Regions from separate parts of the Paraburkholderia sp. BL23I1N1 genome, predicted to be linked through region 3. Evidence: riboswitches for the same ligand, from Rfam matches in the RefSeq annotation. Region 3 holds a riboswitch; each other region holds the start of a gene.

Region 1 (7,465 bases), 1.7 Mb from region 3:
TACGTTTCGGCGCGCGTGAGCGGCGGCATCAGGTGATCGATGATTACAGCCTGCGCGCGGCGCTTCGCCTGACTGCCCTCGCCCGGATCGTTGACGATGAACGGATACAGATGCGGCATCGGCCCCAGAATCAGATCGGGCCAGCAGGCATCGCTCAACGCGACGCTCTTGCCCGGCAGCCATTCGAGATTGCCGTGCTTGCCAACATGTACGACCGCGTCGATGCCGAATTGATGACGCAGCCAGAAATAGAACGCCAGATACGCATGAGGCGGCACGAGTTCAGCGTCGTGATAGCTCGCGTAATCGCCCTGCTCGCGCGAGCGCGAAGGCTGAATACCGACGAACACCTGGCCGCAGCGCCACCCCGCGATCATGAAGCGGCCGCGCCGCAACGTCGGATCCTGCTCGGGCGAACCCCAGCGTCCGTTCAGCGCATGGCGGGCTTCCGCGGGCAACGCGTTGAAATACACGAGATAGTCGTCGAGTGCGAGGCTTTGCAACGCCGGCCGCAAGTCACGTACAACCGGATCATTGGTCACGCCTTCGGTCAGTTTCTTCAACAGCGCGTCGCCATCGGCGGCCAAATCGCCTAACCGGTAACCCCCATCGCGCAGCATGGACAGAATGCCGACCACCGATGCCGGCGTATCGAGCCCCACGCCATTGCCGATCCGCCCTTCGCTCATCGGATAGTTGGCGAGGATCAGCGCGAGTTTCTTCTGCGTGTTGTCGAGCGTGCGCAGGCGGCACCAGCGGCGGCTCAGTTCGGCCAGAAAACCGACGCGTTCGAGGTCCGGTTGATAGCGGACCACATCGACTTCGGTGTGCGGGCAGCGATAGGCGAGGCCCTTGAAGCTGATCGCCCGCGTGATGATGCGTCCGTCCACTTCAGGCAGCGCGATATGCATGGCGATGTCGCGCGAGTTGAGGCCTTGATTGTCCTTGACCCAATCTTCGCGATTGCCGCCGCTCAGGATCACCTGCATCACCGGTGCGTCGCCGGCGAGCGCGAGCGGTTCGGGATCGTCGATGGCGAACGCAGCGAATGCGGTTGTATTCAGCACCAGCGCGACGTCGTGCTGCGCGCATAACTGTTGCACAACGTCGCGGCTCATCGCGTCTTTCAGCGAGGTAATCGCGATCGGCAGCGGATTTAGCCCTTGTGCTTCGAGCGCATCGATAAGGGCGTCGAACACGACTGTATTAGCCGCTTGCAGATGCGCCTTGTAGAACAGAATTGCAGCGACCGGCGCGCCCCGACGCCAGCGCGCCTGCCAGTCGGCCACCGTCGGCGTATCGCGTTCGGGATGGTAGAGCGTGGCGGCAGGCAGTGCGCGCGGCGGCGCAGGCTCGCGCCCCCAGCCAAGCGAGCGGTACGCGATGCAGCGCAGAAACGCCTCGGCATTCTTCGGGCCGCCTTCACGCAGATAGCGCCATAGCTGATGACACAGATCGGCGTCCGCGGTACTGCGCGCGAGCAGGTTCGGATCTTCCTGCAGATCGCCGGAGAACATCGCGAGCGTCTGCTGCTTGCGTTCGGCGAGGGCGACCACCTGTTCGATTCCGTACGGCCAGTACGCCTCACCGCCGAGATGATCGACCACCACGACACGCGCATGCTGCAACACGTCTTCGACGTAGAAATCGACCGAGGCCGGCTGCCGCAAATACGTGACGTTCGCGAGCCGCACGCTCGGAAACCCCTCGCCCAGACGAGGAAACACGCTCGCGAGCAGCGACAGCGTGGTATCGGCGGAACTGAGCACCACGATATCGGCGGGCCGCTGATCAATACGGATCACGCCTTGCGTATCGTCGACAAAACCGCCCGGCGTGGTGCGCAGCAGATGCATGACCGTTTACGCCTGTTGCGGCTGGGCGTTCGCCACGGCGCCCAAGGCGGCGTCGAATGCGTGTTGCAGCGCGGCCTGGTCGATGTCCTCGCCGATCAGGACGAAGCGGCTTTGCTGCCCTTCGCCAGCTTCGCCCGCCTGCCAGCGCCGGTCGAAGTAACTATCGAAACGTCGGCCCACGCCCTGGATCACCAGACGCATCGCCGCGCCCGGCAACGCCGCGAAACCTTTGACGCGGTAAATCGTGTTCGTTTCGACAAGCCCTTGCAACGCTGCGATCACAGCCTCGCGCGACGCAACATTCGCGTGCACCACGACCGAATCGAATTCGTCGTGATGGTGATCGGCATCCTCAGCCGAACCGTGGTGATCGTGGCGCAAGTGGATCGTTTCTTCAGAAGCCGCTTCGAGACCCAGCAACGTATGCAGATCGAGCTGGCCCATCTGCGCGCGCACGATCTTCACTTGAGGCGGAATTTCTTCGCGGATGACGGCTTCGACAGCCGCTTGATGCGATTCGTCGAGCAAATCCGTCTTGTTCAGAATCACCAGATCGGCTGCCGATAATTGATCTTCGAACAATTCGTGCAGCGGCGATTCGTGATCGAGATTCGGATCGGCCTTGCGCTGCGCATCCACGGCGACCGGATTGTCGGCGAACTGGCCGCTCGCCGCAGCCGGGCCGTCAACCACGGTGACGACTGCGTCGACGGTAAAGCTGTTTTTGATCTGCGGCCAGTTGAACGCCTGTACCAGCGGCTTCGGCAACGCGAGACCGGAGGTTTCGATCAGCACGTGATCGATCTGCTCGCGGCGCTCAACCAACTTTTCCATCACCGGGAAAAACTCTTCCTGCACGGTGCAGCACAGACAGCCGTTCGCGAGTTCATACAGTTGGCCTTCAGTTTCGACGCCGTTTTCATCGCAGCCGATGCCGCAGCCCTTGAGGATTTCCCCGTCGATGCCGAGTTCGCCGAACTCGTTGACGATCACCGCGATGCGCTTGCCGCCCGCATGCTGAAGAATGTGCCGCAGCAGGGTGGTCTTGCCGCTGCCGAGAAAGCCCGTGACGATGGTGACGGGGATCTTGCGCATTTGAGTTTGCATCGTGAGGTCCATCCGTAGGAGTTGCACATGCACACCGACGCGTCCGCGCGTTTGTCTCGTTTGTCTCTATAGGCCGGGGCAACGAGGCGCATGCGCCAAGCAACGACCAGGTCACGACAAAAACCACACACGGGGACGAATAACGGCGTTGCCAAAGCAACAGAAAAACAGAAAACGGGAATGAGGTCATGAACGCGCCACCGCATCCCCGCGGAGGTCGTTCTTCGTAGTCTGGCCGGTATCCGGGCTGGCGAAAGCGCCGCTTCCCCTTCCCGGACGAGTGGTTTCTCGCCCAGTGGTTATATGCCGACGCGGCCTTGCGCGTGGACATCGAAGCCGGCTCCGCGGCGCCAGGCAATCAACCCGACACCGCTTTTCGCTTACCGTTGCGGGGGCAGCACAGGTTGGCCCGGTCCGTTGCAGGTGGGCCCCCTGTTTCCCGTTTAACTGCATGCGCACGAGCGCGCACACGAGCACCAAAGTGCGTGCGAGTTTAGGCCGAGCGCCCTGTGCCGTCAAGGAAACGCGGGGCGCGGCAGGGCCTTTCCGCAGTGCCGGCGCGGCCTGCCCTGTGCTATCGTATGCGCGCATTTGGCGCCCACCTATGCGCTCGCATGTGCAGTTAAACGGGAAACAGGCTGCGCTCGCCGCGCTCGACCTGTGCTGTCCCTGCAACGGTAAGCGACCCGCGGTGCTTTCGCATCGCGCATGCGTTTTTGATGCCACTGTCTGACAAATAATCCGTAGCGCCGCATGACCTCAATATCCGCCGCCCCCAGCCTCCTCGCGCCTCACCCGCTCCCGCTTGTCACGACATGGCGCGCGCCGTGCACGCCGCGATGAGCCGCGCCTGGCTGATCGGCGCTGGCCCCGGCGATGTCGAACTGATGACGCTCAAGGCAACGCGCGCTCTCGCGCAAGCCGATGTGGTGCTGGTCGACGATCTGGTGAACCCCGACGTGCTGCAGTTCGCGCGCGCCGATGCGCAGGTCGTGTACGTCGGCAAACGTGGCGGGCATCCGTCGACGCCGCAGGACGGCATCGTCGCGCAGATGCTCGAGCACGCCAAGGCCGGGCGCAGCGTCGCGCGTTTGAAAGGCGGCGATCCGTTCGTGTTCGGCCGTGGTGGCGAAGAACAGCAGGCGCTGCGTGCAGCGGGCATTAGCGTGGAGGTGATCAACGGCATCACCGCCGGGATTGCGGCGCCCGCGGCAATCGGTATTCCCGTGACGCATCGCGATTACGCGCAAGGCGTGGTGTTCGTCACCGGACACGGCGCCGGCAGCGGCGAACCGGACTGGGCCGCGCTCGTTGCCACACGCATGACGCTAGTGATTTACATGGGCATGCGTCGGCTGAACGATATCGCCGGTGCGTTGCTCGCCGCCGGCATGAGCGCCGACACACCGTGTGCGGCGATCGAATCGGCCACGCGTCCCGAGCAACGGCATGCGCTTGCGCAACTCGGCGAGTTCGCGAATGCGGTCTCGCGCGCCGGACTCGGCTCGCCGGCGATCGTGGTGATCGGTGGCGTGGCGTCGCTGGCTTTGGCGCGGGATGCTGTGAAAACTGGTGCGGTCGGCGCGCTGGACACGCAATGAAAACACTCGCCGTCGGCATCGGTTGTCGCTTGCATAGCTCGGCCGAGCAGATAGAAACCGCTGTGCGTGCCGCGCTCGGCTCACACGCATTTGATGAAATCGGCGCGATTGCCTCGATCGAAACCAAAGCGCACGAAGCCGGCCTGCTCGAATTCTGCGCACGTCACGCGCTACCGCTTAAGCTGTTCAGCCGCGCGCAGATTGCGGCGATTTCCGTGGACGATCCGTCGGCAGCCGCACGCGAGCATCTCGGCATCGACGGTGTCTGCGAGCCTTGCGCGTTGCTCGCCGCGGCGGCCGAAAGATCTGATCCGACCAGCGCGCGTCTTGGGGCGCATGCACCGGTTGCATTAGTCGCCTCAGCTCAAGGATCGATTGCGCCCAACGCCGCCGACGCGCGGCTGCTCGTACGCAAAACGATCCACGACGGCATCACGGTAGCGATAGCCTCGACCACCGCCCAGCCCGTCCGCGCACAGACAAACCACGCCCCTCAAGAACAGGACCCTTCATGAAGACCGATCCCGAATCGCATCAACGCATGACCGAACGCCGGCGCGAAGGCCACGAGAAAAAACAGGCTAGCGCCACCGTCGAAAAAGGCCTGCTGATCGTCAACACCGGCACCGGTAAAGGCAAGACCACCGCCGCCTTCGGCATGGCCGTGCGCGTGCTTGGACACGGCATGCGCCTCGGCGTCGTGCAATTCATCAAAGGCGCGCTGCACACCTCGGAGCGCGACTTCCTCGGTGCAATCGCCAATTGCGACTTCGTCACGATGGGCGACGGCTACACCTGGAACACCCAGAATCGCGACGCCGACATCGCCACCGCGCGCAAAGGCTGGGCCGAAGCACGCCGGATGATCGAGAGCGGCGACTATCAGATGGTGATCCTCGACGAACTCAACACGGTGCTGAAGTACGAATACCTGCCGCTCGACGAAGTGCTGTCCGTGCTGAACGCGCGCGCGGAGATGCTGCACGTGGTGGTGACCGGCCGTCATGCGCCCGACGCGCTGATCGAAGCCGCCGACCTCGTCACCGAAATGCGCATCGTCAAGCACCCGTATCGCGAGCAAGGCGTGAAAGCGCAGCGCGGCGTGGAGTTCTGAGCAATGTCGGAGGGGACTTCCGTCGTAGCCTGCCCCGCCCTGTTCATTAGCGCGCCCGCGTCGGGTCAAGGCAAGACCACGATCACCGCGGGTCTCGCGCGCTACCACCGGCGGCTGGGCCGGCGCGTGCGCGTGTTCAAGACGGGCCCCGACTTTCTCGACCCGATGATCCTGACGCGTGCCAGCGGCGCGCCGGTCCTATCGCTCGATCTGTGGATGGTGGGCGAGTCGGCCTGCCGGAACCTGCTCGCGCAAGCGGCGGCTGAAGCGGATCTGATCCTGATCGAGGGCGTGATGGGTCTGTTCGACGGCACGCCGAGCAGCGCGGATCTGGCAACCACGTTCGGCGTGCCGGTGCTCGCGGTGATATCAGCGAAAGCGATGGCACAGACCTTCGGCGCGGTCGCCTTCGGCCTCGCGCAATTCAGGCCGCAGTTGCCGTTTTACGGTGTGCTCGCCAATCGCGTTGGCTCGCCAAGGCACGCGCAGATGCTCGAAGAGGCATTGCCGCCGGCGCTGCGCTGGTGTGGAGCCATCAGCGGCGACGACGAAATCGAGTTGCCCGATCGTCATCTTGGCTTGCACCAGGCCGCGGAGATCGCCGATCTGGACACGCGTCTGGATCGCGCCGCCGATGCGCTCGCGCACACCGCGCTGGCTGAATTACCGCCGCCAGTCGAATTCAGCGTGCGCGCACCGGAGGCACTGCCGCAGCTTCTGCAAGGCAAGCGCATTGCCATTGCGCGCGATGCCGCGTTCTCCTTCATCTATCCGGCCAACGTCACGCTATTAGAAGCGCTCGGCGCGCAGGTCGACTATTTCTCGCCGCTCGCCGACGAAGCCCTGCCGGAGCACGCCGACGCCTTATACCTGCCAGGCGGCTATCCCGAACTGCACGCGCCCTTGCTGGCGGGCAACACGCGCAGCGCCGCCACGATTCGCGCGCACGCGGCCGCCGGCAAACCGGTCGTCGCCGAATGCGGCGGTATGCTCTATCTGCTCGACCGGCTCACCGACACGCACGGCGTCAGCACGCCGATGCTCGGCCTGCTGCCCGGTCATGCCACAATGCAAACGCGCTTCACCGCGCTCGGCATGCAACAGATCGACAGTCTGCACGGTCCTATGACCGGCCACACGTTTCATTACTCGAAGCTGACAACGCCGCTCACGCCGCTGCGTTCAGCCACCCGGCCACACGGCGATGCCCCCGGCGAGGCCGTATTTCGCGCCGGGTCGATCGTGGCGACGTATATGCATGCTTATTGGCCCTCCAACCCGGCCTTCACGGCCGCCCTGTTCCATGGCGAAGCCTTTTAACGATTCCGAGCGCGAAGCCGTCTACCGCGCGATTTACGAACGGCGCGACATGCGCCACTTCGTGCGCGATCCGGTCGACCCTGCCGTGTTGCAACGCCTGCTCGACGCGGCGCATCACGCGCCAAGCGTCGGCTTCATGCAGCCCTGGCGCATTGCGCGCATCACCGACCCGGCTTTGCGCACGGCCTTGCACGCAACGGTCGAAAGCGAGCGCCTCGCCACCGCCGACGCACTCGGCAAGCGTCGCGAAGAGTTCATGAAGCTGAAAGTGGAAGGCATGCTGGAGTGCGACGAACTGCTGGTGATGGCGCTGATGGACGGCCGCGAGCGGCACATCTTCGGACGCCGCACCTTGCCCGAGATGGACCTGGCTTCCGTGGCGTGCGCGATCCAGAACATGTGGCTGGCCGCGCGCGCGGAAGGTCTCGGGATGGGCTGGGTGTCGCTGTTCGACGTCGACACTGTCC
Region 2 (7,465 bases), 770 kb from region 3:
GTAGGCCGCCAGCATGAACACGTAGCTGCGCGCGGTGCGGTCGGCCACCGCCAGATACAGCAGCGCGCCGGTCCACAGCGCGACGACCACGCTGAACAGATAGGGCGATTCGACGAACGGCGGCACCAGCAGCACTGCGGCCGACGCGCCGAGCGCGGTGCCGAGCGCACGATAAAGCGCCTTGGAGCGGGTCGCGCCAACAAACGGATTCGATACGATGTAGACGGTGGCCATCGCCCAATACGGGCGCGGCAGCTCGAGCGAAAGACCGATGTAGAGCGCGATCATCGCCGCGGCAAACGTCTTGACGGAGAACAACCAGTCGCGGATGGAGGGATAGACCATAAGCGCTTACTCGGCATCCCCGGCGTTGTGCGGCGCAGGTGCTTCGGCCGTGAACGCGGCCAGCACCCGCAGGGTCGCTTCGAGATCGCTGCGCGAGATGCCTTTCAAAGCTTGCGCCCGCAACGTATTGAGCTCTCCTTCCATTTTCGCGGTGACGGCGCGGCCTTCGTCGGTGAGTACGACGGTCTTGGCGCGCCGGTCTTCGGGATCTTCGTCGCGGCGCATCAGGCCGGCCGCGCACAGTTGATCGAGCAGCCGCACGAGTGAGGGCCCTTCAATACCGATGTGATCGGCCAGCGTGACCTGCCGCACCGCTTCGCCAATCCGGCTGGCGGTGAGTAGCGGCGTGGCGCACGCTTCGGAGACGTTAAAGGCCGCGAGTACGCCATGGCTCGTGCGCCGCCATTTTCTGGCGGCGACGACCAGGGTGCTGCTGACGGTGCGGCGCAAGGCATCGAGATTCGACATGGCCGGTATTGTATTTCGAAAATATTCGTTAGCAAACTATTGAATTGTGAGTTTTGTGCGGATGGGCTTTGCAGCAGCCTGCCGCTGCAATGTGACAACATCGATGTTGAACAACGCGTGACGCTTGGCCTTCGCCGCCGGTTTTGAGCTTCGATGCTCTTCAACGACGGATTCGGCAATGCGCCGCGTTCAAGATAGAGCACCGTGATCAGGAGCGGCCTGCATGACATTCAATCTTTCACGACGTTTGGCGATGGGGTGCGCGGTAGCCGGTGCCGCTATGTTGGCATTGCTAGCGCAATCGGCATTCGCGGTGCATACCCACGATGCCCACGAGTCTCATCTGAAACCGGTGGCGACGATCTCGGATATACGGTTCGCGATCGACACGCCGCAAGGGCAAGCTGAATTCCCGCTGTATCTCTCGAAGGATTGGAACGTCGCGCAACCGCAGGTGACGCGTGCGGTGATCGTGATTCACGGCAAATTGCGCAACGCGGACGTGTACTTCCGCACTGCGCAGAATGCACGCGACGCCGCTCACGTGGACCCCGACAGCACGCTCCTGATCGCGCCACAGTTCCTCGCCACGCTCGACACACGCGAGCATCACGAACCGGCCGATCTGCTGCGCTGGAAGGGCGACGCGTGGATGGGCGGCGAAGCGGCGCGGGCACCGCTGCCCATCAGTTCATACGAAGTGCTGGACGCGATTGTTACGCGCCTCGCGGATCGCAAGCAGTTTCCGAATCTGCAGCACGTTGTGTTCGCGGGACATTCGGGCGGCGGACAGGTAGTGCAGCGTTACGCTGTGGCGGCGCGCAACATCGACGTGCTGACTAGTGAAGGCATCGACGTGCGCTACGTGGTGGCGAGCCCGTTGACGTATGCGTATTTCGATGCGCAACGGCCGAATGCGCAAGGCGTGGCGGCGCCGTTCGACGCCGCGCAATGCGTTGGCTTCAATCAATGGAAATACGGCATGGACAATCGGCCTTTGTACCTCGACGACCGCTCGCCCGCGCAACTCGAAGCGACGTATGTGTCGCGACGGATCGACAACCTGGTCGGTGGCGCGGACGACGATCCGCAGCAAAGCGCCCTCGATAGAACCTGTGCTGCCGAAGCGCAGGGTCCGCAGCGCGACGCGCGTGCGGAAGCGTATTACCGGTATATCCAGGCGCGTCATCCGGAAGGGCTGAAGCAGAGCTTTCATATCGTGCCGGGTGTGGGCCATGACGGCGCGCGCATGCTGACGTCGGTCTGTGCGCTGTCGGCGATATTTGACACCCGGGGATGTGAGCAATGAGTGAGGCGTTGTTGGTCGGGTGCGGCAGACATCGCGGCCGCCGTTACCGTGACGCCGGCCACCATGTCCAGCCGCGTTGCGAGCGTCGCAACTCGACCACCGAGAGTGGTGCGATCTCGATGCGCGGAAACACGGCCGGCAACGCTCCGAGTGCATGAACAATGGCGGCCCTGATTACCGGCGCGTGCGTGGCGGCGACGATATTTTGCGTTGTACGAGTTGGCACGCCGCTCAACGTATCGAGCCACTGTCCTATCCGCTTCACGAGTCGAGTGAATGACTCGCCGCCATGCGCGGCAGCGTCGGGATCGTGCGTCCATGCGGCGAGGTCTTGCGGCGCTTCGACGGCGAGATCGGCGAGGCGGCGGCCATGCCATCGACCGTAGTCCATATCTGCCAGCTCCTCGTGGACGGTTGCAACGAGGCCCAAGGCCGACGCCGTCTCACGTGCGCAAACCGCAGGGCTGACGAAAGCCGCCGCGTCGTCCGGAATCGACAGACGCGCACGCGCGGCGCCTGCTTCGGCGAGGCCGCGTGCGTCGAGCGGATCGTCGGCGGGGAAGCGTGCCGCCCGCATCGCCGCGGTCGATGCGTGGCTGATCAGTAACAGCCGTGTGTCCATTCAGTTGATTCCATCATAAAGGCCGGACTGAAGCAGGAGGCGTGCGACCATGCTTTGCCTTGCCGGGAGGCAAAGTTTAGCGCGTAGAATAGCGACACTGCGAAGCACGGAAGCCGGTGAGAGCCCGGCGCGGTCGCGCCACTGTAATCGGTATTTACAAGCCGAAAGCCAGACCTGAGCTTTGCACCATCCCTCTTCAATCGACTATCGGGGCGCGTTACCCCCAGGAGATGTCCATTATGTCCAACGCTGTTTTCGATTCCGCGACTCAGCCTGTCGCCCAACCCACGCCGATTCCGCTGCGTGAACTGCTGCCCTGGATCGTGTTCGGCGGTTTGCTGCTGTTGCTCGCGATTTATTTCGTGGGTGCCGAAGAAGGCGCCACGTCTCTGGTGCCTGGCATGTATGTGCACGAATTCGTGCACGACGGCCGCCATCTGCTCGGCTTTCCCTGCCACTAACGGAGTCGAACATGGTTGGTAAATTGTTGGTACGCGGGATGCTTGCAGGCATCGCCGCGGGGTTGCTCACGTTCGGCTTCGCCAAATTGGTGGGCGAACCGCAGGTTGATCAGGCGATCTCTTTCGAGGAAAAGGCCGATGCCGCCAAAGGCGACGCGCCCGAACCCGAACTGGTGAGCCGCGGCACGCAAGCGGGCTTGGGATTGTTGACGGGCGTCGTGACGTATGGCGCCGCGTTCGGTGGGCTGTTCTCATTGGTGTTCGCGTTTGCGTACGGCCGCGTCGGCGCATTGAGTGCGCGCGCCTTGTCCGCATGGCTGGCGCTTGGCGCGTTTATCACGCTGGTGATCGTTCCAAACATCAAATATCCGGCGAATCCACCCTCGGTGGGCGACCCGGAGACGATCGGGATGCGGACCGGCTTATTCTTCCTGATGATCGCAATCTCAATCGCTGCGATGGTGTTCTCCCTGAAGGTGCGGCGCCGCGCTGCATTGAAACTGGGTGCGTGGAATGGCTCGATCGTGGCCGGTGTGCTGTTTGTCGTGATCATTGCGGCCGTGCAACTGTCGATGCCCGTGATCAACGAAGTGCCGGCGGCCTTCCCGGCGGTACTGTTGTGGAAGTTCCGCGTTGCCGCGATCGGGATGCAGGTGATTATGTGGACGACCATTGGGCTGCTGTTTGGCGCTATGGTTGAGCGGAGCAAACTGATGGCTTCCGCGGAACGTGGTGTGGCGAAGTCTGCTTATCTTTGATGTGAGAGGTGAGGCGGCGTAGGTTGCCGCGAAGCCTTTTACTTTTTGGCGCGTGAGGCGTGACCGTTCATGCGGTCACGCCGACGTGCAGCGCAACAGAAACCAAATACATCAAGTACTTGGCGTGCTTGCCAGAATGTTATCCACAGGCTTGCGAACAAAAACTGGGGATAACTTTGCGGCCGCCGTTCGGACGGCTAGCCGGTGAGGTTTGGCCCGGTTTTTGACGGGGCTGATTTTTGAAATCGCACTTGGTATTGCGATTAATCTCGTAGCGCTTTCTTGCGCTACTCATCTCCCTTTCGGGCGACGCTCTACGCGGCCCTTCTCTTCCCTTCCAATCTGCCTTGGTTTGGGTGCCAGCGTCCAATTACTTCACGTACGGGTATCCAGCGTCTGACGTTCCAGTTTTTTTCACTGCGATGCGTTGATGACTGACGAGCTCTTTCGTAAATCCCTACGGACTGCGTAAGGGGCGTGACAGTAACGTTTGTACAGACACAGGGAAAATGTAATTTTAGGAATTGTCGGATAGCGACGATGGAATGCTCCTTATAGGGTGCTTGGGCTTCAAACAAGTACAACCAATAAGGATGACTATGAAAAACAAAAGAATCAATGAGGGACCGGCGGGCATGGCGGCCCGCCTGCTGGCCGCATTCATGCTGCTTATGGTCGCGTTCGGTGCAAACGCGGCCGAATACATGCAATGCATGCAGACGTATCAGAAGTCCCTCGGGATTCCCGGCACTCCGACCTGCGCTGTCCAGGTCGCAGGAACATCGCCTATGTCGACGGGTGCTGACGACCCGTATGGCCCAATGAATTACTACAACTGTCCTAATGCATCGAATTGGATAGCGGACTATTGCCGTGGCGTCCCGGTTCCGCCTCAGTCTGACGACTCTTGCCCGGTGGCGGACCCGGTGTTGCCAGCAAAGGGCATCGTCACGCTTTCCGAGGCTGATTTTGCCAGCGGCGATACGCTTCCACTCGTCTTTAAACGCACCTATCTTTCGAAGCCCTATGACGCCACGCAGACAACGATGGGGCACAACTGGGTCAACAACTGGCAGCGAAGGCTTGATCTGCTTGGTGCCAACGCGAGCGAGCCGCACATTGTTGCTTATCGAGGTGACCAACAAGTTCTGAATTTCAAGTGGATTGGCGGAGCTTGGGTCGTGCCAGGACATCGCGAGCTCTCCCTGACGAAAGCTGGCGGCGGGTACTTCCACCTGAGGGACGAACTGCTTGGTACGACGGAAGCCTACTCGGATGCCACTGGCAAGTTCTATTCCGAAACAACCCGTACGGGTGTGATCCGCAAGGTCATATATGACGGTAGGCAGCGGCCGTCAACTATCGCCGAGTGGCCAACCGATAACGTAATACAGGCAACGGCGACCTCAATCAGGTTGGAATACGACAGTAACGACCGTGTCGTTACCCTGGTCGATCCTTTGGGAATGCCCACATCCTATGCTTACGATGGAAAGGGCAATCTTGCTTCGGTAACTGCACCATATGGCTACGTTCGTCAGTTTTTGTACGAAGATGCCCGCTTCCCCAACGCATTGACGGGCGTAAAAAATGAATCCGGCTCGCGGACTGCAACGTGGACATGCGATGCCAGCGGACGTGCAGTTTCGGTCACCCATCCCGACACGACGCGTAATGTCTCATTCAGCTAAGGTCGCGGCGTGACGACGCTCAACGACATGTCCGGCACGACCACGTACAGCTTGGATGTCGTCGACACGTTGCGTCCTCGTTCAATTGCTACGCCAGGCGGCACGGTTTCGCGGACGTGGGATGCAGCAGGGAATCTGAAGCAGCGGCAGACGCCCGATGGAAGTGTCCAGTACACCTGGGATAGCGCCAACCGGCCAACGAAGGCAATTGCAACAGTTGCTGGGAATAAGACGGTAACGACGATTGAGTACACCGATGCTAGTTCGTTGCGTCCGCATTTCGTCGCAACGCCGGGCAAGATCCGTGCGTTCGTTTATGACGCGCAAGGCAACGCGACTGGCTACGCAGAGGTGCAAACGACTGACCTGACAGGCGAACAGGGGATGCAGGCGGTCGGGACGGGCAGCAAGATGACGGTCGGCGCTAGTTACGATGGAGCGGGGCGTCTCTTGTCAGCCACAGTCATCCAGGACGGCCAGAAACTTGAGGACTGGACCTATACCTACGACGCGAAGGGAAACATCGCAACGACGAACGATGCCGTGTCGGGTTGGGCGATGCGAACGCTTGAGCGAAACGCCGCGAACCGTGCAACACAAATAGCGGGTAACAGCGGTCAGGCAAGTATCGCTTACGATGAACGTGGCCGCGTAAAGTCTTTCCAGTACAACGAACCAGCAAGTTCGGTAAATGGCGGACTCTTCCGTGTACTGGCGGTCGACTATCAATATGCTGCGAATGGCACGGTGTCGTCACATTCAGCGAAGGTCTCAACTAACGGCGCGTGGCGGCAGCCGATCAGTGACGCTGAGCTAGGTGTGTGGCTGACCAACTGGGAGTTGGGCAATGATCCGGTTGGGCCGCCACCTATGCTTACAGGAATCAGCGCTGACGCCGGAGCCTTCGTTCCAAAAATGTGTGTTGAATGCTACATGGCGTGGAAGGCGAAGTTCACAGGGAAGCTTTTTGATAGTGACCTGAGCGATACACTGCCGGATTGGGGCGAGACAATGGAGCTGATGCTGAGCGATCAGTCGCAGGTTCCTTATCCTGCTCTTGTACCGGACCTGACTGGCTCAGCGAAGAGGTCAATGCTTTACAGCGCTCTCTTTGGAGCCGGAAGCGGCGACGCTGGAATGGTTAAATGTGGGAGCGGCGGTGGTAAGGAGTGGCGTGAGGGGGATTGCTTTGCAAAGTATCAGTACGATATGCAAATTTGCAATTCGCTTGGCACCATAATGGGCAAAAAACGAGGCCGTGCGCTGTGCAAGCAGCAGGGATTCCAAGATTACCAAGAGTGTAGAGGTCATTGATGGATAACTATCCCCCGCGTTCAGTGGTCGTAACCTACGACGAAGATAGTCAACAGTTGGTTTTACAGTTAGTTGACCCTGCAAAGCTGGCGCCGCTCTTGGCTCGAACGCTTAAAGCACCGATCCTGTTGGACGAATTCGATTTCAAGCTTGACGACGAATTCGCGCGTCGGTTTGGGGGGGGGCGTGCTCAATCTGATTGCACTGGGTCAGCCGGAGATCAAACAATACATGACGGTCACGCAGCACCCAATCGACAAGCCGTCAGAAGAGTAACAATCAGAGGGTAAGTACCATCCGACCGACGTTTTGTCATGGCACCGAGGGGACAGAAGCGGCGCCGCTGATGCCCGGAGGCGAAGTGCAATTGTCCCCTATCACGATCGTCCGGCGGCGCGCAATATCGTGCCTGCCGGATGCCTATCAATTTCCCGGAATAACTGGAACGGCACGGCCGTCGGCATCATCCCGTCTGGCTACCTGTTCTTGAAGACCCG
Region 3 (7,465 bases):
TCCAACTGGGCCGCGCAGATGTCCCGAACGATCTTCACAAAATCGTCGAAGTACGGCCGCCCTGCAATGCCTTTGGGTGCGACGGCATAGAGTTCGCTCCACAATCCCCCGGCACCGACGCGCTTCGCGAGCACGTAGTCGTGGTCGACGTAATTCTTCACACCCCAGTTCGGCAGTGCTGCAATGCCGCGGCGGCTCGCCACCAGTTGCATGATCGCGATGGTCAGTTCGGCGGTTCGCCGTTCGAGTTTGATCCCCGCCGGTTCCAGCACTTCGCGAATCAGGTCGATACGCGATTCCGGCACGGGGTAGGTGATCAGCGTTTCGCCTTGCAGGTCATCGGGACCGATGCGCCGCTTGTTGCGCAACCGATGTTCGTTGGCGATCACGACCTGTATCTCGAACCGGAACAGCGGCGCAATGTGCAGATTACGCCGGGTGGCAGGCTTTGAGCCAATGACCACGTCTGCTTTGCCCTCATTCAGCAGTTTCATCGGGTCGGCATGGAACCCGGCGACCAGATCGACTTCGACTTCCGGCCAGCGTCGGCGAAATTCATCCATGACCGGCATCAGCCAGTCAAAGCACGTGTGGCATTCCAGCACGATTCGCAGTTCGCCCCGCACGTCCCCCTTCAGGCGAACGAGATCACGCTCGGCTGTGGCAACCGCAGCCACTGTTTCCCGTGCCAGGGCAAGTAGCCGCTCGCCAGCAGCCGTAAAACGCAGGCCTTGACGCGTACGCTCGAAGAGGGACACCTCGTAGTGAGCCTCCATATCGCGGATCTGATGCGACAGCGCGGACTGGCTGAGATTGACCCGCTCGGCGGCGGTCACCAGCTTGTCGGATTCGGAGATCGCAATGAGCGAACGAAGATGACGCAGTTCAAGCATGGCACCGCCCGCAATGGCCATGACAATACAGAGAAGGGGGAAAGATCCTGATATGAATGTGGCTCATATGATGATGAAAACATGTCGCTTGATGAATCATACCGTGACTCGCACACTACGCGGCATTCACTCAAGGATTCCGCATGGCCCGCACTCACATCTCCGGTTTTCCGCGCATCGGCGCGCATCGCGAACTCAAGTTCGCGCAGGAATCTTTCTGGCGTGGAGAATCCGACGATGCCTATTTGCGTGGGGTCGGAAAGGAACTGCGCGCCCGTCACTGGGAATTGCAGCGTGCTGCGAAGCTGGATTTCGTCGCAGTCGGCGATTTTGCGTGGTACGACCCGATGCTGAACCTGACCGCCCTGCTCGGCGCGTTACCTGAGCGATTCGGTTTCCAGCCGGCGACCCTGTCGCTCGCCCAGTATCACGAACTGGCGCGGGGCAACAAGGCGCAGCCGGCCATGGAAATGACCAAGTGGTTCGATACCAACTATCACTACCTTGTGCCGGAACTCGGTCCCGACACCACGTTCAATGGCGGCGTCGACTGGTTCTTCGAGGAAATCGACGAGGCGCTCGCACTGGATCATGCGGTCAAGCCGGTGTTGATTGGACCTATCACCTATTTGTGGCTATCCAAAAGCCGTGTTGCAGGCTTTGACCGGCTAACGCTGGTGCCAAAGCTGGTCATCCGCTACCTGCGCATTCTCGACACGCTAAAAGCGCGAGGTATCGAATGGGTCCAACTGGACGAGCCGGCGCTCTGTGTCGATCTCGAAGCGGATTGGCTCGAGGCGTTTTCCGCCGTGTATAACGTGCTGGGCGATTCGGGCGTCAAGGTGCTGCTGGCAACCTATTTCGACACCGCCGCCGATCACGCACCGGCCGTCGCAAAACTGCCTGTTCACGGTGTGCATATCGATCTGGTCAGGGCTCCGCAACAGCTGGAGGCGTGGCGTTCTGCGCTTCCGGCGGACAAGGTCCTATCTGCCGGCGTCGTCGATGGACGCAACGTCTGGCGCGCCGATCTGGGTGCCATTGCGGGTTCACTAGCGAGCCTTCATGCGGAACGCGGCGAACGGCTTTGGATCGCACCGTCCTGCTCGCTTGTCCACGTGCCAGTCACGCTCGCTTCCGAAAAGCGGCTTGATGCCGAACTCCGGTCGTGGCTTGCCTTCGCAACCGAAAAACTTGATGAACTCAGCACGATTGCGCTCGCGCTCCACGATCCGGCAGCGGCCGAGTCAGCGCTCGCAGCGGCAGATACTGCACTCGACTCGCGCAGCAGCTCAGGCGCGGTATTCAATGTATTGGTCCAGCGACGTGTCGCCGCAATCACCGACACGATGGCCAGCCGTAAGAGTCCGTTCACCGACCGAAGTCGTGTGCAGCATCACTCGCTCAAGCTGCCGCTTCTGCCCACCACGACAATCGGTTCATTCCCGCAGACGCCGGCGATACGGCAAGCTCGTGCCGCCTATCGGCGGGGTGAGATACGCGCACTTGAATACCTGGAGCGTATGCGCGCCGAAACGGCGACCGTCGTTCGAAGACAGGAAGAACTCGGACTCGACGTACTGGTGCACGGCGAAGTCGAACGCAACGACATGGTCGAGTTTTTTGCGGACAAACTCTGGGGATGCGCGCTCACCGAAAGCGGGTGGGTTCAGAATTATGGTTCGCAGTGCGTCAAGCCGCCGATTATTTACGGCGACATCTACCGGCCCGAGCCCATGATTGTGGATGCGGCCTGTCACGCGCAGTCTTTGACCAATAGGCTGGTGAAAGGCGTGCTGACCGGGCCGGTAACCATGCTCGAGTGGTCATTTGTTCGTGACGACCAGCCGCGCTCGACTACCGCACTCCAATTGGCTCTGGTCATTCGCGACGAAGTCGTGGACCTCGAAAAAGCCGGTATCCGCATCATCCAGATCGATGAGCCGGCATTCCGTGAAGGGCTGCCACTGCGTAAGACGGACTGGTCCGCTTACCTCGATTGGGCGACCCGGGCATTCCGGATTGCGGCGGGCGGTGTCTCCGACGCCACGCAGATTCACACCCATATGTGTTACTCGGAGTTCAACGACATTCTGCCGTCGATCGCCGCGCTGGATGCGGACGTCATCACAATCGAGACATCGCGCTCATCGATGGAACTGCTCGACGGTTTCGGCGAGTTCGCCTATCCGAACGGAATCGGACCCGGCGTATACGACACGCATTCGTCGCGTGTCCCGAGCGTCGAAGCAATGCAGCGATTGCTCGAACGGGCATGCGAGGTCATTCCCGCTGAACGACTGTGGGTCAATCCCGACTGCGGCCTGAAAACCCGCGGCTGGGCCGAGACCGAAGCCGCGTTGACCAACATGGTGTCAGCCGCCGGAACTTTGCGACAAAGGCTCGCGGAACAAGGGTCTGAAGCATCACAGGTCTAACATCGTAGTGGTTGACGGCAGCCACTACGCATCGGTACGCTTCGCGCTGATGGTTCCCGTCACCGGGATCAAAAGGGAACGCAGTACGAGCAGTCATGCTCCGAGTCTGCGGCTGCCCCCGCAACTGTAAGCGGCGAGTCTGTGCCACTCATGACCACTGGATCCCCGGGAAGGTCGGCACGTGACGTTGACCCGCGAGCCAGGAGACCTGCCATCAAACCGAGGTCTGCGCAGCCATACCGGGGCGGGGTGTCCCGATGTGCAAGCACCGCCTATGCGGTCGCCCGTTGCAACGACAGCCCCAGCCTCAGGATCTGCCGTTCAATCATGAAGTTCCGTCATTTCATCATCACCTCTGCCCTGACCGTCTCGGCGTGGCAGGTTGCACACGCCGCAGACGACGCGTCGTTGCCGCAGTCGGAGCAGGTTCCGGCCGAAACCACGCTGCCGAATATTCTCGTCACGGGCGACACCCAACACCTGCCGCAATCGTTCGACCAACGCTACGCCACGACTCAGGTCCTGACGCGCACCGACCTCGAACGCCTGTCACCAGCCGACCCGAGTATCACGCAAGCCCTCGCCACGCTACCCGGTGTCACCGTTTCGCAAAACGGCGGCCCAGGGTCCACCGCCTCGGTCAGCATTCGGGGCTCATCGGGTAATCAGGTCGCCGTGTTTATCGACGGTATCCGGGTCGGTTCCGTGACCACCGGGGTGGCCGAGTGGGCAGATCTGCCGACCTCCGCGTTCGACCGCGTCGAAGTCATCTCAGGCCCGGCGGCCGCGTCGTTCGGTGCGGATGCGATGGGCGGCGTCGTGCAGCTGTTCACCAACCATGCGTCCAATCAGCCGAACCAGACCACGGTCTCCGTAGGCGGCGGCTCGAACAAGACCTTCGATACACAAATCCGCACGTCGGGCAGTATCCCGTCCACAGGTCCGCTCTCGGCACTGTCCGGACTGACCTACTCGCTCGGTTTGCACGACTACAACACCGCGGGGATCGATGCGACCCAGCCGTACGCCTATGGCCACGAGGATGGCCGGAACCCGTACCATGCCCAGGATCTGGATGCGCGTCTCGGCTATACGCACGACAATTGGTCGCTCTCCACGTTCGCCCTGTACCACAAGTCCGATCTGTCTTACGACAATGCAGGTGGTGCCGACCGGCAGCTCGATCATCAGCTGACAACAGGCCTCGCGTTTCATCTGGACATTACGCCGTCCACCCAGTTTGACCAGTCGGTGGGCTACGCCACGGACCGCCAGTTCGTCTACGCGAACGATCCGACTATCCCGACCGATGAGATCGACTCGACGCGCTTCAGCACCTCGACCTCGCTAACGCATCAGGAACGCGGGCTGACACTGTTCGGTCTGCCGCTGTCTGGGGAGACGAAGCTCGCATACGACTTTAGCCGTGAGCTAGCGTTCCTGCCGGTCGATATCCCTCAGGGCGTGCCGGCACGCAACGATTCGTCTGTCTCACTTCATCAGTCAGCCACGCTCGGTGCACTGACGGTGTTCCTGGCGAGCCGCCACGAGATTGTTCAGGGCCAGTCGGTCAATACAGGCAATGTCGCCGTGGCCTATGCCATCACGCCGGTGTATACGGCGCGACTCTCGTATGGCAACGCATTCCGCCTGCCGACGTTCAACGATCTGTACTATCCTGGCTACTCGAACCCGAACCTGTTACCCGAGCGCAGCGACACGGTTGAGGCCGCGCTGGACGCCTCGACGTCTTTCGGCACCTTCACGGCCGCGGTTTATGACACCAGGGTCCATGACCTCATCTCTTTCAACGCTGCGACCAAGTTGCCCGTGAACATCGGGCGGGCCCACATCCAGGGTATCGATCTGTCGTACAAAGGCACCGTCGGCAAATCGACACCTGTCAATCTCGCGGTGGGCCTGCTGAATCCGCAGGACGTCACCGACCAGACGTGGCTTCCGCGCCGTCCGCGCCAGACGGTCAGCCTGAGCGTCGATCACATGTGGGACGAGTTCCACCTTCACGCCCTCAGCACCGGGGTCTCGCTGCTTTACGGAGGCTCGACCTTCGACGACCAGTTCAACGCGACCTATCTGCCGTCGTACACAAGGGTCGATCTGCGCGCCGCCTATAAGGTCAACTCGCATCTCACCGTGTCCGCGAGTCTGTCGAATCTCTTTAACCGGCAGTATGTCACCGCGTACGGTTACAACACGCCAGGCCGCACGGCGTTCGGCAAGTTGGCGTACACGTTCTAGAAGGAATGGCACTTACTTAAGCCTGCATGGAGGAGAAGACGCGGGTAAGTGCTTGAAGAGAAAGGGAGGGGGCTGATCCAGGGATTGATAGGATGGTTGTTACCAGGCAAACACCCGTCTCATTCCAAGGACCGGTCCCCATGGATCGTAATGCACGAAGTCATCAGAGGCAAACACGAGGCGGCGTTCAAAGCCGGGCGTGCAGGGCCCAGGCGGTTGACAGCATTCTGACCGCATGGCTCGGTCTGAACCAGGTGGCGGGCTGGCCCGGGACCAACACGAACGTGCCGATCGGTGCGCTGTACGACAGCAACGCGCTCGTCTATCCGTCGCCGAAGTTCTACGGCGCGTCGGTTGCACTCGAGTACGCACCGGGCGGCGTGCCGGGCCAGATTCAGGGCGGCACGCGCGAATCGGCGGTGCTCAGATATTCGAACTACGGCCTCAATCTGTCCGCCGTCTACTACAACGCTCACGACACGAACCTTGCGACGGCCGCGCCGACCGGGCTCGACAACAATCGCTTCTATTATTTCGGCGCGAAGTACACGTTCCGCGGCGTATCGGCGTCGGCGTCGGCGTCGTACGGGATCGGCAAGAATCCGTCGAACACGAACCTCGCGGACTACGAAATGATTTCGGGTGGTCTCGGCTATCAGTTCACCCCGTTCCTCAAGGTCACGTCCGGCTTCTACTATCTGAAGGACCGCAACCACTCGGCGAACCATTCGAGTGAATACGTGATGGGCGCGGAATATGGCCTGTCGAAGCGCACGACCGTCTATGCACAGGTCGGGTACGTCGCGAACCGCGGGACGATGAACCAGACGATCACGTACGGACAGCCCGTCGCCCCGGGCGTGTCGACCACGGCCACGATGATCGGCCTGCGTCACAGCTTCTGATGAATTGAAATCGACACGGAGAACAACGATGAAAACGATGAATGGACTCAGGGTGGCACTCGGCGTTGCGATCGCCGCGGCGTCGATCAGTGGATGGGCCCAGGACGGCGCGTCGGCGGGGGCATCGGCTGGTACAGCCAGCGCGGCGGTTACCGCGTCTGGCGGCATGACGGCCACCGCCGCGCGGCAGGCGAATCGGGCGCTGCGGCGCAAGGTGTATGCGGCGCTCGCGAAGCACAAGGAGATCGATGCGGGCAACATCGGCATCACGGCGAAAGGCGGCGCGGTGACGATCAGCGGCACGGTCCCGGACGCGTCGCTGATCAACACCGTCGCCGAGGTCGCGAAGGGTGTAGAGGGTGTGACGTCGGTGGGCAGCAAGCTCACGGTGCAGAAGCCGTTCGGCGAGTAGTGTTGCGCTTGGATCGGTCCACCTCGATAGAACGCATCGAAATCAAGTGAACCCCGATGCACCCATACCGGACGGCATGGGTGCGACCGCAACGCTTCAATCAGGTCGCGGTCACGCCGTCAACGGAGTAGATTAATGTCTTGGTCACGCCCCCCGGCGTCTGACTTGGGAGAGAATCATGAACGGACGTTACGCGGTTTCGTTGGTAGTCGCCGCAAGTCTTGCTGTTTCATTCGCATTCGCATTCGCATTTGCTCCCGAAGTCGTGGCACAGACACGCGCCCCCGGGACGAAGCAGATGCAGGATACGCAACGAAAAGCCGAACAAAAGGCCATTAGCACAAACAAAAAGCCTCACCACAAAGACCCTCACCAGAAAGGCGTGCCTCAAAAGGCTGGAAGCGCCGTATCGGCATCCGCCCCCTAGTTTCCATGGTTGTCGGTCGATTAAATCATTCTGTTCGGATGCTTAGCTGTAAAGGAGAAATGTAAATGGAGGCAATCGCGCCGGCGCAAACCGCGCTTGTCGTCATGCATTACCAGACCGACATTCTTGGG
Region 4 (7,465 bases), 1.3 Mb from region 3:
GCGGGTTCGCCGACCGGCAGCGTGAGGCCCGCGCGCGTCACGGTGCCGACGCCCGGTCCTGCACGGAATTGCACACGGGCTTCGGCGATCAAGCGCACGCGGGCGAATACGATTGCGCCGTGCGTTACGTCGGGGTCGTCGCCAGCATCTTTCACCGTGCCGGCTTCTGCGCCGTCGGCGGTCAGGCGGCAGAACACCAGCGGCATGGGTACATGCTGGCACTTCGGCAACACGATCTCCGCGACCTCGCTAACGATACCCGCGAGCAACAGACGCGCGGCTGCGAGCGACGTCGCGGTGGCGCAACTGCCGGTCGTGTAGCCGCTACGCAGCGGGACGGGTTGTTCGGGCGTTTCGTCGCGCATTACGGTTGGGGGGAGTCGGCTGGGGTAGATATGGCGCGCTTGGTGAGCTCCAGCAGCGTAATCGGCAACGCCTGACGCCACGTATCGAAGCCGCCGAGCGGCTGCGCCTCGGCCAGCGCGATGCGGGTCAACGTGCCGCCGTGCTGCTCCCGCCACGCCGCGAGCGCCGCCTCGCCTTGCAAGGTCACCGCGTTGGCGACCAGTCTCCCGTCGTCGCGCAGGCGCGCCCAGCAGGCGTCGAGCACGCCCGGCGCCGTGACGCCACCGCCGATGAACACGGCATCCGGCGCCGTCAATCCTTCCAGCGCCTCGGGCGCGCGGCCGGCCACCAGCTGCAAACCCGGTACGCCCAACGCATCGCGATTGTGTTCGATGAACCGCTGCCGCTCCGCGTGCCCTTCGATCGCGATCGCGCGGCAAGTCGGATGCGCGCGCATCCATTCGATGCCGATCGAGCCGCTGCCCGCGCCCACATCCCAAAGCAGTTCGCCAGGCGTCGGCGCGAGGCGCGCCAGCGTGATCGCGCGGACGTCGCGTTTGGTCAACTGACCGTCGTGGCGAAAGGCGTCGTCGGGCAAGCCGGTAGTCAGCGGCAGACGCGGAGCGCCCTCCGTGGCACGGCATTCAAGCGCAATCAGGTTCAGCGCCGCCACCTCGCCCGCGGACCATTGGTCAGCACGGCCGTCGATACACCGCTCCAGATCGCCGCCCAAATGTTCCAGCACGGTCATCCGGGTCGCGCCGAAAGCGCGCGCATTCAGCAGTTCGGCCAACGCGGCGGGAGTGCGCCCATCGGCGCTCAGCACGAAGACGCGCGCGCCGTCGTGCAAATGCGCATTCAGCGTCGGCAACGGCCGTCCTACCAGCGAAACCGCGGCGACATCCTGCAACGGCCAGCCAAGCCGCGCGGCTGCCAACGACAACGACGACGGCGCGGGCAGCACCCGCAACTCGCCTGCCGGCAACTGCCGCGCCAGCGTCGCGCCGACACCGAACAGCATCGGGTCACCGCTCGCCAGCACACAGACGGACCCGTTCCGCTCCGCCAGCAAAGGCGCGAGATCGAACGGCCTCGGCCATGCCGCCCGGCGCGCGGCGAGACGTGCGGGCAGCATCGCCAGATGCCGTTCACCGCCGTACACCACCGACGCCTCCAGCAAAGCACGCCGCGCGGGCTTCCCCAAGCCGGCGAAGCCGTCATCGCCTATGCCTACCACGGTCAGCCACGCCGGCATGCATCCATCCTCATTCTGTATCTTCAAATAATGCGCTGTGCCACGCCGATCAAAGCGTCCAGCCTCGTTGTGCTGTTCGAAAAAAGGCATAATACAGCCGCCGGTGCCCTTCGGGGCCGAAGAGGGAACACAGTGCCACTGTGGCTGCCCCCGCAACTGTATGCAGCGAGTCCGCCTGCGCTCCGCGCCACTGGTTCGACCGGGAAGGCCGCGGCGGACGCTGACCTGCCAGCCAGGAGACCTGCCGGCCAGACTGTTCGTGCCAGCCTACATCGGGCGGGGTGTACCGATGCCGCAGCAATGCCCGCCTGGGCGGCGCTCGGGCCGTCGCGCGACCCTCAACCCGGTGTCCGTCTTGAATCAAGCTTCGCCCTCCACGGTTTTGCCCGACGCGGCCCTCGCGCTGCGGCCCTCGGCATGTCCGGGGTTGCTGCGCATCGTCGCCGCGCGCGATGGCGGGATCTGCCGGATCAAATTGCCTGGCGGCGAGCTGAGCGCGGCGCAAGCTGGCGTGATCGCCGACGTCAGCGAGCGGCATGCGGCCGGCGTGATCGAACTCACGAATCGCGCGAATCTGCAGGTGCGTGGCGTGCGCGGCGGGCATGAAACGGCGTTGATCGCGGCGCTGATCGAGGCGGGTCTTGGACCCGTTCCGGCGACGCGTGCAGCGGATGCTTCAAAAACACCATCGCCGGCCACACAAACAGCGCCTAGCCCGCTATCAGCGACCGCTGCGGACGATGTGCGCAATCTGATGACGAGCCCGACTGCCGGGCGCGATCCATTTGCGCTCATCGACACAAGGCCGCTCAGCATCGACCTGCTCACCCTGCTACAAACCGAAGCGCGTTTCGCGGCACTATCGCCCAAATTCGCGCTATTGCTCGACGGCGGCGAGCGCCTGGCCAGGCTCGATCATCCGCATGATGTCTGGCTGGCGGCGACGCAAGCGCGAGACGGTGCGCGATTTGTGTTTGGTCTGGCGGGTTGTCCGCCTGGGGTGGCAAGCGCGAACGCGGATGCGGATACCGATGCGTTCCGGCATGCCGAATACGCCGACTCGCATGACTCCACCGAGCGTCCTCGCACGGATAGCACCGGCGCCCTCGCAGCCGTGCTGCCATCGCAAGTCGCCGTCCTTGTTCGCGCGCTCTTGCACACGTTCCTGGATCTGGCCGCCGCCGATGCCACGCGCATGCGTCATCTGCTTGCCACGCATTCCGTCGACGCACTTTTGCAGCACGCTCAGACGTATGCCGATTTCCCGCTATCACGCGACACGTCGCTCGCAAGCTGGCAACGCGGCACGCCTGCCGACGCCACGTTACGACTCGGCGCACACGCTCAACGCGTAGTGGGCATGCTGCACGTAGGCGGCCAACCGCCGCTCGGACGCCTCGACGCCGCAAGCTTGCGCGGCCTCGCCGCACTCGCGCAACAGCGAGGCAATGGCACGCTGCGCATGACGCCCTGGCAAAGCGTATTGCTGCCCGATATCGCCGCCAATGACGCGCCCGCCGTGCTCGCCGAAATGAACGCACTGGGCCTTGCCTGCGATCCCGCGCAGCCCATAACACACCTGATCGCCTGCGCCGGCTCCACAGGCTGCGCAAAAGGCCTCGCCGATACCAAAGCCGACGCACTGCTTCTAGCCGAGCGCTTGCCCGACGGCATCGACGTCCATCTGAGCGGCTGTCCGCGCTCATGCGCCGCCGCACATTGCGCGCCCTACACGCTGCTGGCTGCGGCGCCCGGCATCTACGACCTTTATCGACCCGACGGCCAGCCGGATTTCGGCTCGTGCGTCGCGCGCCAACTCACGATCGACCAGGCCGCCGACCTGCTCGGCCAATTGGCACACTCGGCACACCCGGCCCGGAGCCCTTTAGATGCTTGATTACATTCGCGACGGTCAGGAGATCTATCGCCAATCCTTCGCGACGATACGCGCGGAGGCCGATCTCTCGCGCATCCCCGCCGACCTCGAGAAACTCGCGGTGCGCGTGATCCACGCCTGCGGCATGGTCGACGTTATTGAAGACCTTCAGTTTTCCGCGGGCGCAGGTGCTGCGGGCCGCACAGCGCTGGCACAAGGCGCGCCGATTCTGTGCGACGCCGGCATGGTGGCGCAAGGCATCACGCGCGCGCGGCTGCCCGCGAACAACGAGGTGATCTGCACGCTCACGCATGAGGACGTGCCCGGGCTCGCGCGCGAACTCGGCAATACACGCTCGGCGGCCGCGCTTGAATTGTGGCGGCCGCATCTGGCCGGCAGCGTCGTCGTGATCGGCAACGCGCCGACCGCCCTCTTTCATCTGCTCGACATGCTCGATGCCGGCGCGCCGAGGCCCGCATTGATACTCGGTTTTCCGGTCGGTTTTGTCGGCGCGGCCGAATCGAAAGCGATGCTTGCCGAAGACAGCCGCGGTGTGCCCTACGTCGTAGTTCACGGTCGACGCGGCGGCAGCGCGATGGCCGCCGCCGCGGTGAATGCGCTGGCGACGGAGGTCGAGTAAATGACCGTGCGAGGACGTTTGTTCGGACTGGGCGTCGGCCCCGGCGACCCTGAACTCATCACACTGAAAGCGCTGCGATTGTTGAAAGCGGCACCCGTGGTCGCGTATTTCGTCGCAAAGGGTAAAAAGGGCAACGCCTTCAGCATCATCGAGGCGCATCTGCATGACACGCAACAGCATCTGCCGCTCGTTTATCCCGTCACGACCGAAGCGCTCGAACCGCCGCTTTCGTATGAAGCGATCATTGCCGATTTCTATGACACCGCGGCGCAGGTCGTCGCCGGCCATCTCGACGCGGGCCGCGATGTCGCGGTGATTTGCGAAGGCGATCCGTTTTTCTACGGCTCGTATATGTATTTGCACGACCGCCTCGCGCCACATTTCGAGGCCGAAGTCGTGCCCGGCGTGTGCTCGATGCTCGGCGGCGCAGCGGTGCTCGGTGCTCCGCTGGTGTATCGCAATCAGAGTTTGTCGGTGCTCTCCGGCGTCTTGCCCGAGGACGAATTGCGCCGTCGTCTCGCGGATGCGGACGCGGCGGTCATCATGAAACTCGGCCGCAATTTCGATAAAGTGCGGCGCGTGCTCGGCGAACTGGGGCTCGCGCATCGTGCGCTTTACGTCGAACGCGCGACCATGGGCAATCAGCGCATCGTGCCGCTCGCCGAAGTCGATCCGATGGCATCGCCGTATTTCTCACTGCTCGTGGTGCCGGGGGAAAAATGGCAAGGTTGACGCCTCCTGCGATTGTGATTCTCGGCGCGGGCGCGTTGGACACCGCACGGCGTATCCAGATGCTGTATGCAGGTAGCCAGGTGCATGCCTTGCAGGGACGTGTCGAAGCGGACGTCTCCTACACGGAACTCCGCGCGCATCTGTGTGATCTGTACGCGCGCGGCACGCCGGTTATTGCGCTATGCGCCGCCGGGATTGTGATTCGTTGCGTGGCGCCGCTGCTGTCGAACAAGGGTGTCGAACCGCCGGTGCTGGCCGTTGCAGAAGACGGCAGTGCGGTCGTGCCATTGCTCGGCGGCCTTGCGGGCGTCAATGTGATGGCGCGCGAGATTGCTGCTGAGTTGGCTGTGTCGCCTGCGATTACGACGAGTGGTGAACTGCGCTTTGGAACGTGTGTGCTCAATCCGCCTGAAGGCTATGCGCTCGCCGACATTGCGCAAGGCAAGCGCTTCGTGTCGGACTTGCTGGCTGGAGAAAGCACGCGCATTGAGGGCGAAGCGCCGTGGCTCGATGATGCGCAATTGCCGCGCTCGGAGCCGGCACGTCTGGCGATTCGTGTGACGCCGCGTGCGTGGGATGGGCGGGATGATGAGTTGGTGATTCATCCGCGGAGTGTGGTGGCGGCGGTGACGGGGGCTGGTTCAGGCGCCCAGATCGCCGCGCTGGTTCGCGAGGCCTTAGACGCGCACGGTCTGGCGACACTCTCGCTCTCGGCATTGCTGGCTTCTGCCGAACACATGACGGACCCCGCGCTCGTCGAAGCCGCAGCAACCCTGAACGTGCCACTGCGTTTTACCCAGCCACGCCCGGAAGACGGCAGGCCGCCGAGCAATTTGCTACATGCCGCGCTGCACGTCCCCTATCAAACGCTGCGTGACGACGCCGACACAGGTGTTGCAATCGCGCTAGCCGCGTTGGCAATCGACCCCAACACAATTGGCCGCGCACGAGGCCGTTTGACGGTGATCGGCCTCGGCCCCGGCAGCGCCGACCTGATGGTGCCTGCCGCCCGAACCGCGCTGAACGAAGCCACCGATATTCTCGGTTACGAGACCTACGTGAAAATGGCCGGCCCCTTACGCGCCGATCAACGCGTACACGGCACGGACAATCGCGAGGAGATGCAGCGGGCGCGTCATGCGTTCGAACTCGCCCGCACCGGACGCTCAGTCGTGATGGTGTCGTCGGGCGATCCAGGCGTGTTTGCGATGGCGGCTGCGGTGCTTGAAGCGCTCGAAGAAGGCGGTTCGACGAACGCCGACTGGCGCGCGGTCCAACTCGCCATCGTGCCGGGCGTGTCCGCTGCCATGGCGACCGCGGCGCAAGCTGGCGCGCCGCTGGGTCACGACTTCTGCATGCTGTCTTTATCCGACAATCTGAAACCGTGGAGCATCATCGAAAAGCGGCTCAGACATGCGGCCGAAGCCGATCTGGTCATGGCGCTCTACAACCCGTTCTCCCGCGCACGGCCATGGCAACTGGATAAAGCGCTGGACATCGTGCGGGAATACCGCGCGGCGGCGACGAAAGTCGTGCTCGGACGCGATATCGGCAGACCGGGCAGCACACTGCGTACGATCACGCTCGGCGAACTGCGCTCGTCGGATGTGGATATGCGCACGATGGTGATCGTGGGGTCGTCGACGACGCGCGCGTTTGCTAACGGCGTCGACGGTGGCGAGTGGGTTTATACGCCGCGGTGGTATGAGTGAGCCGTTAGCTGCAACGGCACACAAGCCCGCTACGCCGCCACCTTCAAATCCTCAATCGCCCGCTGCCTGACACCCAGATCGTCCCAAAGCTCCGGATGGCACGTGAACACCAGAATCTGGTGTCGCGTAGCCGCATCGATCAGCGCGCGTTTGATCGCATCGCGCCGTGCGGCATCGGTATGCACGGCGGCATCGTCGAGCATCAGCAAGGTCGGGCGGCCCGATGCCTTCAACAGGTCCGCATACGCCAGCCGCGTCAAGATACCCAGTTGCTCCCGCGTACCGAAGCTCAATACATCGAGCGTATCCGCGCGACCATAACGATCCAGCGTCGCGGGACTCAGATCGTCGCCGAGCGCAATCGTCGACTGCGGGAAAATCCGCTTCAGGTAGTGCCCAAGGCGCTCGGTCAGTGGCGCACGCAATTGCGCCACCGCCGCGTCGCGTTCGTCGACGAGTACTTCGTCGAGCAGACTCAACGCGCTCGCCCGCAAGCTGAGTTCGTCCTTGCGGCGCGTGGCCTGTTCGACTGAAGCTTTCACCGAAGCGAGACGTTCTCCAAGCCCCGAAGCGCCCACCGTCTCAAGTTGACTGCGCAATTGCGCGATCCGCACCTGCCGCTCGTGCTGTTCGTTGCGCGCAAGTTCTGCCGACGCACGATAGCGTTTCGCTTCGGCAGCCGGGTCGTCGAGACGCGCCGCTTCCAGTTCACGCGCCCTTCCTCCCAGTTGTTTTTTCAGCGCCTCAACCTGCATTCGCTGCTCAACGATTTTCGTCTGCCACTGCGCACGGTTGCGGCGAAACGCTTCGTCGCCGAGTTGGGCTTCCTTCCGCTGCAACTGACCGGCGAGTGATTCTGTCGTCGCCGTGGCGGTGGATTTGCTTTCCGCCGCCTGCGTCAGCAC

What was found. A riboswitch is a leader RNA that binds a small molecule or an ion and turns the genes downstream of it on or off. The one in region 3 is predicted to bind cobalamin.
Region 1: linked by a shared signal. The riboswitch ahead of cobW (cobalamin biosynthesis protein CobW) and the one ahead of B0G76_RS18950 (TonB-dependent receptor domain-containing protein) in region 3 are both predicted to bind cobalamin.
Region 2: linked by a shared signal. The riboswitch ahead of B0G76_RS15330 (CbtB domain-containing protein) and the one ahead of B0G76_RS18950 (TonB-dependent receptor domain-containing protein) in region 3 are both predicted to bind cobalamin.
Region 4: linked by a shared signal. The riboswitch ahead of B0G76_RS25285 (oxidoreductase) and the one ahead of B0G76_RS18950 (TonB-dependent receptor domain-containing protein) in region 3 are both predicted to bind cobalamin.

The regions. Positions count from the first base shown of each region.
Region 1 is NZ_RAPV01000001.1:5,732,771-5,740,235, forward strand. Features, by position in the region: gene cobN (cobaltochelatase subunit CobN) at 1-1,856, opposite strand, end outside; gene cobW (cobalamin biosynthesis protein CobW) at 1,863-2,963, opposite strand; cobalamin riboswitch at 3,179-3,459, opposite strand; gene cobA (uroporphyrinogen-III C-methyltransferase) at 3,803-4,564, shown strand; gene B0G76_RS26835 (cobalamin biosynthesis protein) at 4,561-5,079, shown strand; gene cobO (cob(I)yrinic acid a,c-diamide adenosyltransferase) at 5,076-5,678, shown strand; gene B0G76_RS26845 (cobyrinate a,c-diamide synthase) at 5,682-6,998, shown strand; gene bluB (5,6-dimethylbenzimidazole synthase) at 6,982-7,465, shown strand, end outside.
Region 2 is NZ_RAPV01000001.1:3,289,529-3,296,993, reverse strand. Features, by position in the region: gene B0G76_RS15350 (FUSC family protein) at 1-345, opposite strand, end outside; gene B0G76_RS15345 (MarR family winged helix-turn-helix transcriptional regulator) at 352-813, opposite strand; gene B0G76_RS15340 (alpha/beta hydrolase) at 1,037-2,122, shown strand; gene B0G76_RS15335 (histidine phosphatase family protein) at 2,166-2,744, opposite strand; cobalamin riboswitch at 2,802-2,941, shown strand; gene B0G76_RS15330 (CbtB domain-containing protein) at 2,984-3,205, shown strand; gene B0G76_RS15325 (CbtA family protein) at 3,217-3,963, shown strand; gene B0G76_RS43800 (RHS repeat domain-containing protein) at 4,563-5,654, shown strand; gene B0G76_RS43795 (hypothetical protein) at 5,664-6,968, shown strand; partial or broken gene B0G76_RS44810 (hypothetical protein) at 6,968-7,244, shown strand.
Region 3 is NZ_RAPV01000001.1:4,063,066-4,070,530, reverse strand. Features, by position in the region: gene B0G76_RS18960 (LysR family transcriptional regulator) at 1-893, opposite strand, end outside; gene metE (5-methyltetrahydropteroyltriglutamate--homocysteine S-methyltransferase) at 1,037-3,331, shown strand; cobalamin riboswitch at 3,365-3,562, shown strand; gene B0G76_RS18950 (TonB-dependent receptor domain-containing protein) at 3,659-5,590, shown strand; partial or broken gene B0G76_RS18945 (porin) at 5,797-6,495, shown strand; gene B0G76_RS18940 (BON domain-containing protein) at 6,524-6,907, shown strand; gene B0G76_RS18935 (isochorismatase family cysteine hydrolase) at 7,400-7,465, shown strand, end outside.
Region 4 is NZ_RAPV01000001.1:5,409,567-5,417,031, reverse strand. Features, by position in the region: gene B0G76_RS25295 (cobalt-precorrin-5B (C(1))-methyltransferase) at 1-365, opposite strand, end outside; gene cbiE (precorrin-6y C5,15-methyltransferase (decarboxylating) subunit CbiE) at 365-1,600, opposite strand; cobalamin riboswitch at 1,685-1,864, shown strand; gene B0G76_RS25285 (oxidoreductase) at 1,947-3,497, shown strand; gene B0G76_RS25280 (precorrin-8X methylmutase) at 3,490-4,116, shown strand; gene B0G76_RS25275 (precorrin-2 C(20)-methyltransferase) at 4,117-4,848, shown strand; gene cobJ (precorrin-3B C(17)-methyltransferase) at 4,836-6,560, shown strand; gene B0G76_RS25265 (AAA family ATPase) at 6,590-7,465, opposite strand, start outside.